DNA from 3 places in the Kitasatospora sp. NPDC048296 genome. Region 3 is predicted to be linked to each of the others. Evidence: predicted binding sites of a transcription regulator. Region 3 holds the regulator's gene; each other region holds the start of a gene.

Region 1 (4,699 bases), on a different contig from region 3:
GGCGCGACCACGCCGTTTAACTACCGCTAGACCACCCCCAGCATCTGCCTGACGCAGAGTTGGCGCGACCGCTCGGCGGCCGCGGTTAGGCCCCGGCCCACCAGGCCCGGCCGACCCGGTATCTACCCCGGTCGACGCGCGAGAGGACGACTCTCGGCGCCGTCGGGGCCACCCCATGCCCTGCCGCGCTACCAGGCAGCAGGAAGGACCGACCGTGACGGCCCGCCGAACGGTCGACATCGCCGCGGACAACACTCCGGACACCGCGACCGACACCATGGACACCACCGCCGCCGAGGCGCCCGCCCGGGTCGGGTACGGAGAGCTGCTGCGCACGCCCGGCGCCTGGACGTTCCTGTCCCCCGCCCTGGTCGCGCGACTGCCCTACGCGATGCTCAGCATGGGCATCCTGCTGCTCGTCACCAAGACCCACGGCTCGTACGGCACCGCCGGTACGGTCACCGCCGTCGCCGCCGTCGCCCAGGCCCTGATCGGGCCGCAGACCGGGCGACTGGCCGACCGCTACGGCCAGGCCGCGGTGCTGGTCCCGACGGTGCTGGTGCACGCGGCCTCCGTCAGCCTGCTGATCGCGCTGGCGCTCGGCCACGCGCCGGCCTGGAGCCTGTACCTGGCCGCCGTCCCCGCCGGGGCGAGCGTGCCGCAGATCGGCGCGATGGTCCGGGCCCGCTGGGTGTCCGAGTTCACCTCCGAGGGCGCCTCCCCGACCGCCGCGGCCAAGGTGAGCACCGCGTTCGCCTTCGAGTCCGTGACGGACGAGTTCACCTTCGTGATCGGCCCGATCCTGGCCGCCAACATCGCCGCCTTCGCCAGCCCGGCGACCGCGCTGATCGCCGAGGCCTCGCTGACCCTGGTCGGCGGCCTCGCCTTCGCCGCCCAGCGGCGCACCGCCCCCGCCCGGATCATCCCGCAGCCCGGTGTGCGGCGCGCCTCCGCGCTCGCCTCGCCCGGCGTCCGGCTGCTGGTCGGGACCTTCCTCGGGGTCGGCGCGGTGTTCGGCGGCATGCAGGTGTCGGTGAACGCCTTCGCCGACTCCGTCGGGCAGCACGACGCCGGCGGCACGGTGTACGGGATCTTCGCGGGCGGCTCGATGCTGGCCGGTGTGCTGTACGGCGTGGTGGCCTGGCGGCGGCCGGTCCAGCAGCGGATGGCCATGAGCTACACGCTGCTGGTGCTGGGCTGCTCGGTGCTGTGGGCGATGCCCAACCTGGTCGCCCTGACGGTCGCCGGGCTGGTCTGCGGTCTGGCCATCGCCCCGACCCTGATCAGCGGCTACACCCTGGTCGAGACGCTGGTCGCGGACGGCGCCAAGACGGAGGCCTTCACCTGGCTGACCGGCGCGATCGGGCTGGGGCTGGCGGTCGGCTCGATGGCCGCCGGCAAGCTGATCGACGGGCACGGGCCCTCGATCGGGTTCCTGGTGCCGGTCGTCGGCGCCGGTCTGGGGCTGCTCGCGCTGGTGTCGATGCGGCACCTGCTGGTGGCGCCGGGCGGGGCCAGCCGCGTGGTGGCCGGGTCCGCCGAGCGTGACGGCGCGCCGCAGCTGGTCGGTGCGGCCAAGGGCTGAACGGGGGGTCGGCGGCGACCGGGTACCGGCTCATCTCACACCGGAGTCGCTGGACTGATCCAGCGGAATGCCGCATCATTGACCATCGTTAGCACTCATCAGGCGAGAGTGCCAGGAGGAAGACAAGTGCCCACGTACCAGTACCAGTGCACCGAGTGCGGCAACGGCCTGGAGGCGGTGCAGAAGTTCACCGACGAGGCGCTGACCACGTGCCCCGACTGCCAGGGACGGCTCCGCAAGGTCTTCTCGGCCGTGGGCGTCGTGTTCAAGGGCTCGGGCTTCTACCGGACCGACAGCCGCTCGTCCTCCAGCAGCACGGTGGGCGCCGGTTCGTCCTCCGGCTCGTCGACGTCGTCGTCCTCGACGTCCTCGGCGGGTTCGAGCTCGTCGTCCTCGTCCAGCTCGTCGAGCTCGTCCAGCAGCCCGGCTCCGGCCGCGAGCTGACCCCGGCGCTCGGCGCCGGATCGGCGTCCGGCGACTGCTCGGAAGCTTCGCGAAAGGCCCGTCGGCCCCGCTTCACGCGGGGCGGCGGGCCTTTCCGCTTGCCCTGTTCGCCGTCCGGCACGGGCTTTCGTCAGCTTGCGGAGGTCGGTCTCACTCGCGCGAGTGTACGAAGTTATCCACAGGGGCGGGTTATCCACAGACTGGGGGATAAAGCTTTCCGGTAGCGCCCGGGGCGCGCATCGTGTGGGTCACCAGAGACCGACCGATCGAGCCCGGAGGTCATGTCGATGACGACCATGAGCCTGTCCGTCCCACTGCCCGCGCCCACTGTGCCGCCCCGGCGGGAGGTGCCGAGCTTCCCCCCGATCCGGCGCGGCTGCGGCGGGTGGCACCGCTGGCGCCGGGCCGTCCGGCGGCGGGCCGGGGTGCCCGCACTGGTGCTGCTCGCGGTGGCGGCGGCGCTGGCGCTCGGGCCCGCGCGGGCCGGGCTGCCGCCGCCCTCAGGGGGCGCGGCGGGCCGTACGGGTTGTCAATCCGGGCCGGCGGGGGATCACCCGTAACCCCGGAACGACTTCGTCGTTCGAGGCGGCATGAAAGGCTTCAAGGAATTCCTGCTGCGTGGAAATGTCGTCGAACTCGCCGTCGCCGTGGTCATCGGCGCGGCTTTCACCAACATCGTCAACGCCTTCGTCAAGGGCGTGATCAATCCGATCGTCGGTGTGTTCGGGACGAAGGACCTGGGGTCCTACAGTTCCTGCCTCAAGGGGCCCTGCGAGGTGAGCGCCACTGGTGAGCCCACGTCCGGAATCCTCATCCTGTGGGGGACGGTACTCAGCGCCGCCCTGCAGTTCCTGATCACTGCGGCCGTCGTCTACTTCGTCCTGATCGTGCCGATGAACAGGATGGCGGCCAAGCGCAAGTCCGCCGTCGAGGCGGCGGCGGAGGCCGAGGCCAAGGAGGTCCAACTGCTGACCGAGATCCGCGACGCGCTGGTCGCGGCGCGCTAGTCCCCGTGGTGCGGCGGACGCTGGCTCAGGTACCAGTCCAGCCCCCGCCCACCGCTCTCCCCCGTCCCGGGGCGCTCGCCCCAGCCGGCGTCGGTGTCGTCCCGGGACTGCTGGTCAAACGGGTCCCGGAAGACCAGCCGGGCCTTGGCCGCGGCCGCCCGCCGGGTCGCCGGCTGCTCGTCCCGCTCCTGCCGGACCTGTTCCTGCCCGCTCTGTTCCTGCCCGCTCTGTTCCTGCTCGCTCACTCTGTCCACTCCCCTGATCACCCGGGCCGTCCTGTCCCTCCAGCCTAAGAGCCCCGTGGCACGCCGCGGGCCCTGGTGCGGAGCGCTCCGCACCAGGGCCCGGGGGCAGACGGGCTCGGTTGCCCCCGGCCGAGACGGGCTCGGCCGGGGGCTCGTTCGTCAGGCGGCTCCTCAGGCGGCCTCGAAGCCCGCGTGGTCGGCGATCTTCTTCAGCTCGGCGAGCGCGTGCTTCTCGATCTGGCGGATCCGCTCGCGGGTGAGGCCGTGCTGCTTGCCCACCTCGGTCAGGGTGCGCTCGCGGCCGTCCTCCATGCCGTAGCGGGAGCGGATGATCGAGGCCGTGCGGTCGTCCAGCCGCCCGATCAGACCGTCCAGCTCCTCGCGGCGGAGCATGACCATCACGGCGTCCTCGGGGGACGTCGCCCCGGTGTCCTCGACCAGGTCACCGAACTGGGTCTCGCCCTCGTCGTCGACCGACATGTTGAGGCTGACCGGGTCGCGCGCCCAGTCCAGCACGTCCTTGATCCGGGCCTCCGTGGTGTCCAGCTCGGCCGCGATCTCGGCCGGCTCGGGCTCGCGGCCCAGCTCCTTTGACTTCTCGCGCTGCACCCGCCTGATCCGGCCGAGCTCCTCGACGAGGTGCACGGGCAGCCGGATGGTGCGGGACTGGTCGGCGATGGAGCGGGTGATCGCCTGCCGGATCCACCAGGTGGCATAGGTGGAGAACTTGAAACCCTTGGCGTAGTCGAACTTCTCGACGGCGCGCACCAGGCCTGCGTTGCCCTCCTGGATGAGGTCCAGCAGGGGGAGGCCGCTGCGCGGGTAGCGGCGGGCGACCGCGACCACCAGGCGGAGGTTGGAGCGGATGAACACGTCCTTGGCGCGCTCCGCGTCCTCGGCTATCGCCTCCAGCTCCTCGCGCGTGACACCGTCCGGAAGTCCGTCCTCGTCCAGCAGGTGCTGGGCGTACACGCCGGCCTCGATCCGCAGCGAGAGCTCGACCTCCTCGGCGGCATCGAGCAGGGGCGTCCTGGCGATCTCGTCGAGGTACATGCCGACCAGGTCGCGGTCGGCCTCAAGGTTGGTCGGGCGGGCCGCGCGACTCCGGTCGGCCCTGTCGCGAACGACGGCACGGGTGGCCATGCTTGCTCCCTTTGACTGGTGTTGCCGAGGTGTCTGCCTGCCTGCCCGTGAGGGCAAGAAGTGCGGGCCCCTACGGGCCTCACACGTAACAATCCAACGAACAGAATCCGGACAACATTCCCAAGTTACTCAGATTCTTCTCCGCGATGCAGTATCCTGCCGGTTTTCACCCCGGTTCTGGACACTCGGTGACCGGCCGAACACCCAATGCGCCCGCATGCGATCGCTTCGCGCGATCGACCGGGACACCTCTTCACCGGCTCTCCATGCAACCG
Region 2 (4,699 bases), on a different contig from region 3:
CATCTGCTGGCTGATGGCAGGCTGCGTACACCCCAGCTCACGGGCGGCGGCGGAGAAGGAGCCGGTGCGGGCGACGGCACGCAGAACGCGCAGATGGCGGGCCTCGATCATGCCTCAGTTATAAGGCAATCTTTGCATTCTGCAAAATTCTACTGATAGTTGAAGCCTGGAGCACCCATCCCGAGCCAGCGACTCACAGCCGAGCGGGCGAGTAACAGCCGGAGGCCCGGCCCGCCTCCCCGAGGGAGCGGACCGGGCCTCCGGTCAGGCGTCGGAGCCTCAGTGCGAGTGGCCGTGGCCGTGCGAGTGGCCGTGACCGTTGTCGGCCTCCTCCTCCTTCTTCTCCACCACGAGGGTCTCGGTGGTGAGGAGCAGGGAGGCGATCGAGGCGGCGTTCTCCAGGGCGGAACGGGTGACCTTGACCGGGTCGATGACGCCGGCCTTCAGCAGGTCGCCGTACTCGCCGGTGGCCGCGTTGTAGCCGTGACCGGTCTCCAGCTCGGCGACCTTGTGGGTGATGACGTAGCCCTCCAGGCCGGCGTTCTGGGCGATCCAGCGCAGCGGCTCGTGCAGCGCCTTGCGGACCACGGCGACACCGGTGGCCTCGTCGCCCGACAGGCCCAGGCCGTCGTTCAGCACCTTGGCGGCGTGAACCAGGGAGGCGCCACCACCGGCGACGATGCCCTCCTCGACCGCGGCGCGGGTCGCCGAGATGGCGTCCTCCAGGCGGTGCTTGCGCTCCTTCAGCTCCACCTCGGTGGCGGCGCCGACCTTGATGACGCAGACGCCGCCGGCCAGCTTGGCCAGGCGCTCCTGCAGCTTCTCGCGGTCCCAGTCGGAGTCGGTCGCGGCGATCTCGCCCTTGATCTGGGCGACGCGGCCGGCCACGGCCTCGGCGTCACCGGCACCGTCGACGACCGTGGTCTCGTCCTTGGTGATGGTCACGCGACGGGCGGTGCCCAGCACGTCCAGGCCGACCTGGTCGAGCTTGAGGCCGACCTCCTCGGAGATGACCTGGCCGCCGGTCAGGACGGCCAGGTCGCCGAGGATCGCCTTGCGGCGGTCGCCGAAGCCCGGGGCCTTCACGGCGACGGCGTTGAAGGTGCCACGGATCTTGTTCACGACCAGGGTCGACAGCGCCTCGCCGTCGACGTCCTCGGCGATGATCAGCAGCGGCCTGGAGGCACCGCCCTGCAGGATCTTCTCCAGCAGCGGCAGCAGCTCCTGGATGGAGGAGATCTTGCCCTGGTTGATCAGGATGTACGGGTCCTCCAGGACCGCCTCCTGCCGCTCCGCGTCGGTGACGAAGTACGGCGACAGGTAGCCCTTGTCGAACTGCATGCCCTCGGTGAAGTCCAGCTCCACGCCGAAGGTGTTCGACTCCTCGACGGTGATGACACCGTCCTTGCCGACCTTGTCGATCGCCTCGGCGATCAGCTCGCCGACCTGGGTGTCCTGGGCGGAGAGGGACGCGACGGCGGCGACGTCGTCCTTGCCCTCGATCTCGCGGGCCACCGACAGCAGGTGCTCGGAGACGGCGGCGACGGCCTTGTCGATGCCCTTCTTCAGGGCGGCCGGGCCGGCACCGGCGGCGACGTTGCGCAGACCCTCGTTGACCAGGGCCTGGGCCAGCACGGTGGCGGTGGTGGTGCCGTCGCCCGCGACGTCGTTGGTCTTGGTGGCGACCTCCTTGACGAGCTGCGCGCCAAGGTTCTCGTACGGGTCGTCCAGCTCGACCTCACGGGCGATGGTGACACCGTCGTTGGTGATGGTCGGGGCGCCGAACTTCTTGTCGATGACGACGTTGCGGCCCTTGGGGCCGATGGTCACCTTGACGGTGTCGGCCAGCTTGTTGACACCGCGCTCCAGCGAGCGGCGGGCGTCCTCGTCGAACTGCAGGATCTTCGCCATGTTCCCTATTCCCTCGGGGCTGCGGCCGGCCCAGCGGCCGCCGAACTACGTGAACCAACAACCACGCCCCGGGCCCCTGTCACTTGGGACACGGATCCGGGGCGGGTCGGGACGTCTTACTTCTCGATGATCGCGAGAACGTCGCGGGCGGAGAGCACCAGGTACTCCTCGCCCTGGTACTTCACCTCGGTGCCGCCGTACTTCGAGTACAGGACGATGTCACCGACGGCGACGTCGAGCGGCAGACGCTGGCCGTCCTCAAAGCGGCCCGGGCCGACGGCCAGGACGACGCCCTCCTGGGGCTTCTCCTTGGCGGTGTCCGGGATAACCAGGCCGGAGGCCGTGGTGGTCTCGGCGTCGAGCGGCTGGACCACGATGCGGTCCTCAAGCGGCTTGATGGCAACCTTGCTGCTGGTGGTCACGTCCGAGCTCCCCTTCGGAGATTACGGGGTTTTCTAACGGGTAGGGGCGAACCTGCGAGTCTGCCGTCGCGGGGGTCAGACACGCGTCTTCGCGTTAGCACTCCCCCGGTGGGGAGTGCTAAGGACGACCATAGGCCGGTGTTAGCACTCAGTCAACCAGAGTGCCAACGGCGCGCCCTGAAGTCCCGTACTACGGATGAGTAGCCGTACTCATGTGCGACGCCGCCCCCGCGACCGACACTCGGGCCATGCCTCAGAAGCCCAAGCGCATCGGCCCGGCGCTGTCGGACGATCTGGTTCCGGCCCTGCTGCTCCTGCCCCTGCTGGCGGTTCTTCCGCTCGTCGCCGTCTCGCTCACGATCGCACTCGTCCTGAACGTGCCAGGACACGCCCAGGAGCTGGTCCTGACCGTCGCTCTGCTCGTCGACACCGCGCTCGTCCTCGGGGTCCCCGGCACGGTGGCCTTCCGCACCTGGCGGAAGGGGTACCGGTTCCTCCCGGTCATCGCCGGGCTGGCACCGCTCGTCCTGCCGGTGCTGTTCTGCTCGGGCGCCCTCCGGTGACCGGGCCGACCCGGGGGCGAGACGTGGCCTCCGCGCTGCTCGCGGCGGTGGCGGTGCCGGTCGGGATGGCGGTCGGGACCGCGGTGGTCATCGTCCTCATGTGGGACAGCGCCCCGCACTCGGCGACCACCGGCAGCATCGTCGAGGCCGTCTGGTTCTCGATCCCGCTCCTGGTGGCCGGGTGGGTGGCCCGGCGCGCCCGGCGGCGCGGGTACCGGATCACGCCGGTCGTCCTCCTGGCCACGCCACTCACCCTCGATCTGGCACTGTGGCTGCTCGACTGACCGGCGAGAATGGCCCCGTGGACACCGAGAACCTCCAGCCCCTGCTGACCCCCGAGGGTCAGGCCCTGCTCGCCGAGTTGCGCGAGTTCACGCCCGAGGAGGAGTTGGCGCTCGCCACCCGGCTGCGGCGGGAACATCCGGCGGAGCTGGTGTCGGCGGCGTTCGGGCAGGCGCGGTTGCGGCAGCGGGCGCGGGCGAAGTTCGGGGCGGACGCGGACCTGATGTACTTCACGCCCAACGGGGTCGAGCAGTCCACCCGACGCAGTGTGGCCGAGTGGCGGGCGCGCCGGTTCGCCGGGCTGGGGGTGCGGCGGCTCGCCGACCTGTGCTGCGGCATCGGCGGGGACGTGCTGGCGCTGGCCCGGGCCGGGATCGAGGTGCTGGCCGTCGACAAGGACCCGGCGGCCTGCGCCGCGACCGCGGCCAACGCCGCCGCGCTGGGGCTGTCCGAGCTGGTCGAGGTGCGCTGCGCGGACGTCGCCGAGGTGGACGTCACCGGCTACGACGCGGTGTTCACCGACCCGGCCCGCCGCACCTCGCGCGGCCGGGTGTTCGACCCCGAGGCGTACGCCCCGCCGCTGTCCTGGGCGATCGAGGCCGGACGGCGGACCCCGATCGGCGCGCTGAAGGTGGCGCCGGGCATCCCGCACGAGGCCGTCCCGGCGGACGCCGAGGCGGAGTGGGTCTCCGACCACGGGGACGTCAAGGAGGCGGTGCTCTGGTTCGGCACCGAGTCCGCCCGCCCGCACCGCGCCACCCTGCTGCCGCAGGGCGCCAGCCTGACCGGCGGTGACCTGCCCGACCCGCCGGCCGGACCGGTCGGGCGGTACCTGTACGAGCCGGACGGCGCGGTGATCCGGGCACACCTGGTGGCCGAGGTGGCCGAGCAGGTCCGCGGCCGGCTGATCGACCCGAAGATCGCCTACCTGACCTCGGACGAGCTGGTCGCCACCCCGTACGCACACGCCTTCGAGCTCACCGACGTGCTGCCGTTCCACATCAAGAAGCTGAAGGCGCTGCTGCGCGAGCGTCAGGTCGGCACGGTGGTGATCAAGAAGCGCGGGATGGCGATCACCCCGGAGGAGTTGCGCCGTCAGCTCAAGCCCTCCGGGCCGAACACCGTCACGGTGATCCTCAGCCGCACCGACCACGGCCCGCTGATGATGCTGGGCCGGCCCGTCCAGGCGCCCTGAGGGGCGTCCTAGGAAGCGGGCGGCTGGATGTAGTCGTCCAGCCGGGCCACCGAGAAGCCCTGCTCCTGGATCCGGGCCAGCAGCTCGCCGAACATCTGGGTCATCGTGGCGCCCTTGAGCTCCTTGGGGCCGCGGAAGTGCGCCAGGATGATGTCGCCGGGCTTCAGCTTCTTGTCGGCGGCCTGGTACTGCATGTCGTGGATCTGCATCGACTCGCGCCAGAGCACGATCGCGCGCGGACCGCACTGCTGCACCGAGGTGTTGAGCATCGGGGTGTTGGCGCCGTCGCCGAACGGCGGGCGGAACAGCAGCGGGGCGGTGCCGTA
Region 3 (4,699 bases):
CAGCGGGGCCAGCTGCCGGGTGGTCATCGGCTCGCGCACCTCGGGGAAGCGCAGCCGGCGGGACTGCTTGCCCGCCTCCCGGGCGGTGGCCCGCCACTTGGCGAGCGCCTTGGCTCCGCGTTCGCCCTTCCACTGGGTGATGCAGCGCGAGGCCGTCCAGGGGACCACCACGTCCACGCCGACCTCGGTCATGGTCTCCACGGCCAGCTCGCCGCGGTCGCCCTTGGGCAGCGCCTGGACGACGACGATCCGCGGCGCCGGCTCCGGCTCCCGGCGCACGGCGGCCACCGTGACGTCGATCGCGTCCTTGCCGAACACCTCGGCGACCGTCCCGTCCACCCCGAGCCCCAGCCCGTCCGCCAGGGTCACCGCCTCACCGGCCGCCAGCCGCTTCACCGCGGCCGCGTGCCGCCCCTCCGCCCCGTCCAGGCGCACCAGCGCCCCGGGCGCGGCGGCGGCGATCCGCTCGGTCTCGACGACGAAGACGGGCGCGGTCATGAGAGGGAACCTCCAGGAATGGAACGGAAACGCGAAAGAGGTGCCGGGGAGCTGCCCCCGGCACCCCTTCCCGGACGACTACCGGCCGTTGAAGGCGTCCTTCAGGCGCGAGAACAGGCCCTGCTGGCCCGGCGCGAACTGGCCGGACGGGCGCTCCTCGCCGCGCAGTACGGCGAGCCGGCGCAGCAGCTCCTCCTGCTCGGCGTCGAGCTTGGTGGGCGTCTGCACCTCGACGTGCACTATCAGGTCGCCCCGGCCGCCCCCGCGCAGGTGGGTGATGCCCCGGCCGTGCAGCGGGATCGACTGGCCGGACTGGGTGCCGGGCCGGATGTCGACCTCCTCCAGCCCGTCCAGGGTCTGCAGCGGCACCTGGGTGCCGAGCGCGGCGGCCGTCATCGGGATGGTGACGGTGCAGTGCAGGTCGTCCCCGCGCCGCTGGAAGACGTTGTGGGTGGTCTCGGCGATCTCGACGTACAGGTCGCCGGCCGGGCCGCCGCCGGGGCCGACCTCGCCCTCGCCGGCCAGCTGGATCCGGGTGCCGTTGTCGACACCGGCCGGGATCTTGACGGTCAGGGTGCGGCGGGCGCGGACCCGGCCGTCGCCGGCGCACTCGGGGCACGGGGTCGGCACGACGGTGCCGAAGCCCTGGCACTGCGGGCAGGGGCGGGAGGTCATGACCTGCCCCAGGAAGGAGCGGGTGACCTGGGAGACCTCGCCCTTGCCGCGGCACATGTCGCAGGTCTGCGCGGAGGTGCCGGGGGCCGCGCCCTCGCCGCTGCAGGTGGTGCAGGTGACGGCGGTGTCGACCTGGAGTTCCTTGGTGGTGCCGAAGGCGGCCTCCTCCAGGGTGATCTCCAGCCGGATCATGGCGTCCTGGCCGCGGCGGGTGCGCGAGCGTGGGCCGCGCTGGCCGGCCGCGGCGCCGAAGAAGGCGTCCATGATGTCGGAGAAGCCGAAGCCCGCCGCGCCGGCGCCGAAGCCGCCCGCGCCGCCGCCGCCCGGTGAGAGCGGGTCGCCGCCGAGGTCGTAGACCTGGCGCTTCTGCGGATCGGAGAGCACCTCGTAAGCGGCGTTGATCTCCTTGAACCGCTCCTGCGTCTTCGGGTCCGGGTTGACGTCCGGGTGCAGTTCGCGTGCCAGGCGCCGGAACGCCTTCTTGATCTCGTCCTGCCCCGCATCCCGTCGGACGCCGAGTACCGCGTAGTAGTCCGTGGCCACCAAATGCTCCGCTTGTTCCGCCTGTAGTAGTGCGACTGGACGCCGCCGTCAGAATTCTGACGGCGGTTGCTTGCTACGACTCAGCCAGGATCTGACCCACGTACCGTGCCACCGCCCGCACCGCCCCCATTGTGCCCGGGTAGTCCATCCGGGTCGGACCGATCACACCGAGTTTGGCCACGCTCTCGTCGCCCGAACCGTAGCCGACCGACACCACCGAGGTGGAATTCAGCCCTTCGTACGCAATCTCCCGCCCGATCCGGACCGTCATCCCGGCGTCCCCGGTCTCACCCAGGAGGCGGAGCAGGACGACCTGCTCCTCCAGGGCCTCCAGCACCGGCTGGATGGTGAGCGGGAAGTCGTGGCCGAAACGCGTCAGGTTGGCCGTGCCGGCCAGCATGATGCGCTCCTCGTTCTGCTCGGCCAGCGCCTCGAACAGGGTCGCCAGGACCGTACTGACCGTCGGCCGGTCGATCTGCTCGAACGTGGCCGGCAGCTCCTCCAGCAGCCCCGGGACGTCCGGCAGCCGCTGGCCGGCGGCCCGGACGTTGATCCGCGCCCGCAGGTCCGCCAGGACCGTCTCGCCGACCGTGCCCGGGCAGTCGACCATCCGCTGCTCGACCCGGCCGGTGTTGGTGATCAGGACCAGCATCACCTTCGCCGGGGCCAGCGCCACCAGCTCGATGTGCCGGACGGTGGAGCGGGTCAGCGAGGGGTACTGCACCACGGCGACCTGCCGGGTCAGCTGGGCGAGCAGCCGCACCGTGCGGGCGACCACGTCGTCCAGGTCGACGGCGCCGTCCAGGAAGTGCCGGATCGCCCGGCGCTCCGGGGCGCTCATCGGCTTGATCTCGGCGAGCTTGTCGACGAACAGCCGGTAGCCCTTGTCGGTGGGGATGCGCCCGGCGCTGGTGTGCGGCTGGTGGATGTAGCCCTCCTCCTCCAGCGCCGCCATGTCGTTGCGCACGGTCGCCGGGGAGACTCCGAGGTTGTGCCGCTCCACGAGGGCCTTGGAGCCGACCGGCTCCTCGGTGCCCACGTAGTCCTGGACGATGGCACGCAGAACGGCGAGCTTGCGGTCGTCCAGCTGGCGGACCTCACCGGCCATGGGCACGCACCTCCGTCTTCGCACGTTGTCCGTCTGTGATGCTGCGGGCCGCTCCGGGAGGACCCCGACCCTGGCACTCTGCGCACACGAGTGCCAAAACCGTACCTGCCAGTGTAAGGCCCGGGTCCTGTCCCAGGAACGGCCCGGCCGGAGTGATCCTGCCCGCAGTCCCAGGGCACGGCCCCTTCCGCCGCAACTCGCGGCGCGGGGGTGGTGCCCTGGGGCCGTCCGGGTGGCAGCATCGAAAGCGACGGCGAACGGAGGAGCAAGAGATGTCGAGCTCGGGCCAGCACACCCGTTTCGCGCCCGATCGCGGCCTGACCAGCCGCATGGTCGCGACGATGTTCGTGATCGGGCTGCTGTACGTCGGTTTCACGGGCCTGCTGATCGCGCTGCTGCGCGGGGCCTGGCCGCTGATCGTGCTGATCTCCGGCGGGCTGTTCGTGGCCCAGTTCTGGTTCAGCGACAAGATCACCGAACGGGCGATGGGCGCCCGCGAGGTGACCGAGGAGCAGTACCCCCAGCTGCACGGCACCATCGACCGGCTCTGCGCCCTGGCCGACATGCCCAAGCCGCGTGTGGCGGTCGCCGACAACGACATGCCGAACGCCTTCGCCACCGGCCGCAACCCGCAGAACGCCGTGGTCTGCGTCACCACCGGCCTGCTGCGCCGGCTCGAACCCGAGGAGCTGGAAGGCGTCCTGGCGCACGAGTTGTCGCACGTCGCCCACCGGGACGTCGCGGTGATGACCATCGCCGGCTTCCTCGGCGTGCTCGCCGGGGCGATGACCCGGATCGCCGTGTACGGCGGGTTCATGGGCGGCGGGCGCAACAACAACGACCAGAACACGGCCATCGCGGCGCTGGTCATCCCCCTGGTGTCGATGGTCGTCTACGCGATCAGCTTCCTGCTCACCCGGCTGCTCTCCCGCTACCGCGAGCTGGCCGCCGACCGGGCCGCCGCCCAGCTCACCGGCCGGCCCAGCGCCCTGGCCTCGGCCCTGACCAAGGTGACCGGGCAGATCGCGGCCATCCCCACCGAGGACCTGCGCAAGTCGCAGCCGTACAACGCCTTCTACTTCGCCCCCGCGCTGAGCGCCCGGGAGACCGCCTCCCAGCTGCTCTCCACCCACCCGACGCTGGAGAAGCGGCTGGCGCAGCTGGCGAAGATCTCCGAGCAGCTCGGCCGCTGATTCCCGTTGAGGAAAGGACCACCGTGGGATTCCTGGACGCCCTGTTCGGCCGCAGCAAGCCCGTCAAACCCGACCTCGACCAGCTGTTCGGCGTGCCGTCCGCCGCGCTCACCCTGGAGGCCGGGGCCGGGTTCCTCCCCACCGGGCTCGGCTCGGTCTGCTTCGCAGCCGTCGAGGGCGCGGCCTTCGTCCAGGTCGAGCAGCAGGTCCGGGCACTGCTGGACGCCGACACCGAGCGCGGCGGCGTACCGGTGGAGGCCTCCAAGGACGGCTACGGCTACTCCTGGCTGCTCGCCCGGCACCAGCCCGAGGAGCTGCCGGAGCTGGTGAACGACCTGCACGCGGTCAACAGCGAGCTGGAGGCGAACGGCTTCGGGCCGCAGCTGCTCTGCTCGCTGGTCTGCTTCCGCAACGGCGAGGGGCAGTCGCTGGCCCTGGTCTACCTCTACAAGCGCGGCACCTTCTACCCGGTGTGCAAACAGCGTGGGCAGGAGAAGCGGAACAACGCTCTGGAGATCGAGATCTCCAACATGCTCAAGAACGACCTTCGTATCGAGCCTGACCTGTCCCGCTGGTTTCCCCTCTGGGGCGCTCCGGGCATGGAGGAGTGAACTCACCTGGCGGCCCGGCAGACCGTCCGCTACAGCAGTCCGATGAGGAACCGGAGCGCCAGCCCGCACCC

Evidence for each region. Region 3 encodes HrcA, which represses chaperone genes, less so after heat shock. Its sites were predicted from a motif close to TTNGCACTCNGNNNNNCNGAGTGCNAA; they were not measured.
Region 1: ACGF12_RS08005 (FmdB family zinc ribbon protein) is a predicted target of HrcA. The motif match lies at 1,674-1,700, and genes of this name have one in related genera.
Region 2: groES (co-chaperone GroES) is a predicted target of HrcA. The motif match lies at 2,475-2,501, and genes of this name have one in related genera.

Annotation. Positions count from the first base shown of each region.
Region 1 is NZ_JBICZB010000008.1:30,922-35,620, reverse strand. Features, by position in the region: gene ACGF12_RS08010 (MFS transporter) at 278-1,585, shown strand; gene ACGF12_RS08005 (FmdB family zinc ribbon protein) at 1,712-2,029, shown strand; gene ACGF12_RS08000 (hypothetical protein) at 2,317-2,589, shown strand; gene mscL (large conductance mechanosensitive channel protein MscL) at 2,620-3,036, shown strand; gene ACGF12_RS07990 (hypothetical protein) at 3,033-3,281, opposite strand; gene ACGF12_RS07985 (sigma-70 family RNA polymerase sigma factor) at 3,453-4,424, opposite strand.
Region 2 is NZ_JBICZB010000004.1:106,568-111,266, reverse strand. Features, by position in the region: gene ACGF12_RS04730 (LysR family transcriptional regulator) at 1-111, opposite strand, end outside; gene groL (chaperonin GroEL) at 280-1,911, opposite strand; gene groES (co-chaperone GroES) at 2,028-2,333, opposite strand; gene ACGF12_RS04715 (hypothetical protein) at 2,582-2,896, shown strand; gene ACGF12_RS04710 (hypothetical protein) at 2,920-3,180, shown strand; gene ACGF12_RS04705 (SAM-dependent methyltransferase) at 3,177-4,373, shown strand; gene ACGF12_RS04700 (polysaccharide deacetylase family protein) at 4,382-4,699, opposite strand, start outside.
Region 3 is NZ_JBICZB010000011.1:129,781-134,479, reverse strand. Features, by position in the region: gene ACGF12_RS10110 (16S rRNA (uracil(1498)-N(3))-methyltransferase) at 1-498, opposite strand, end outside; gene dnaJ (molecular chaperone DnaJ) at 577-1,716, opposite strand; gene hrcA (heat-inducible transcriptional repressor HrcA) at 1,790-2,824, opposite strand; gene htpX (zinc metalloprotease HtpX) at 3,097-4,017, shown strand; gene ACGF12_RS10090 (hypothetical protein) at 4,041-4,628, shown strand; gene ACGF12_RS10085 (hypothetical protein) at 4,658-4,699, opposite strand, start outside.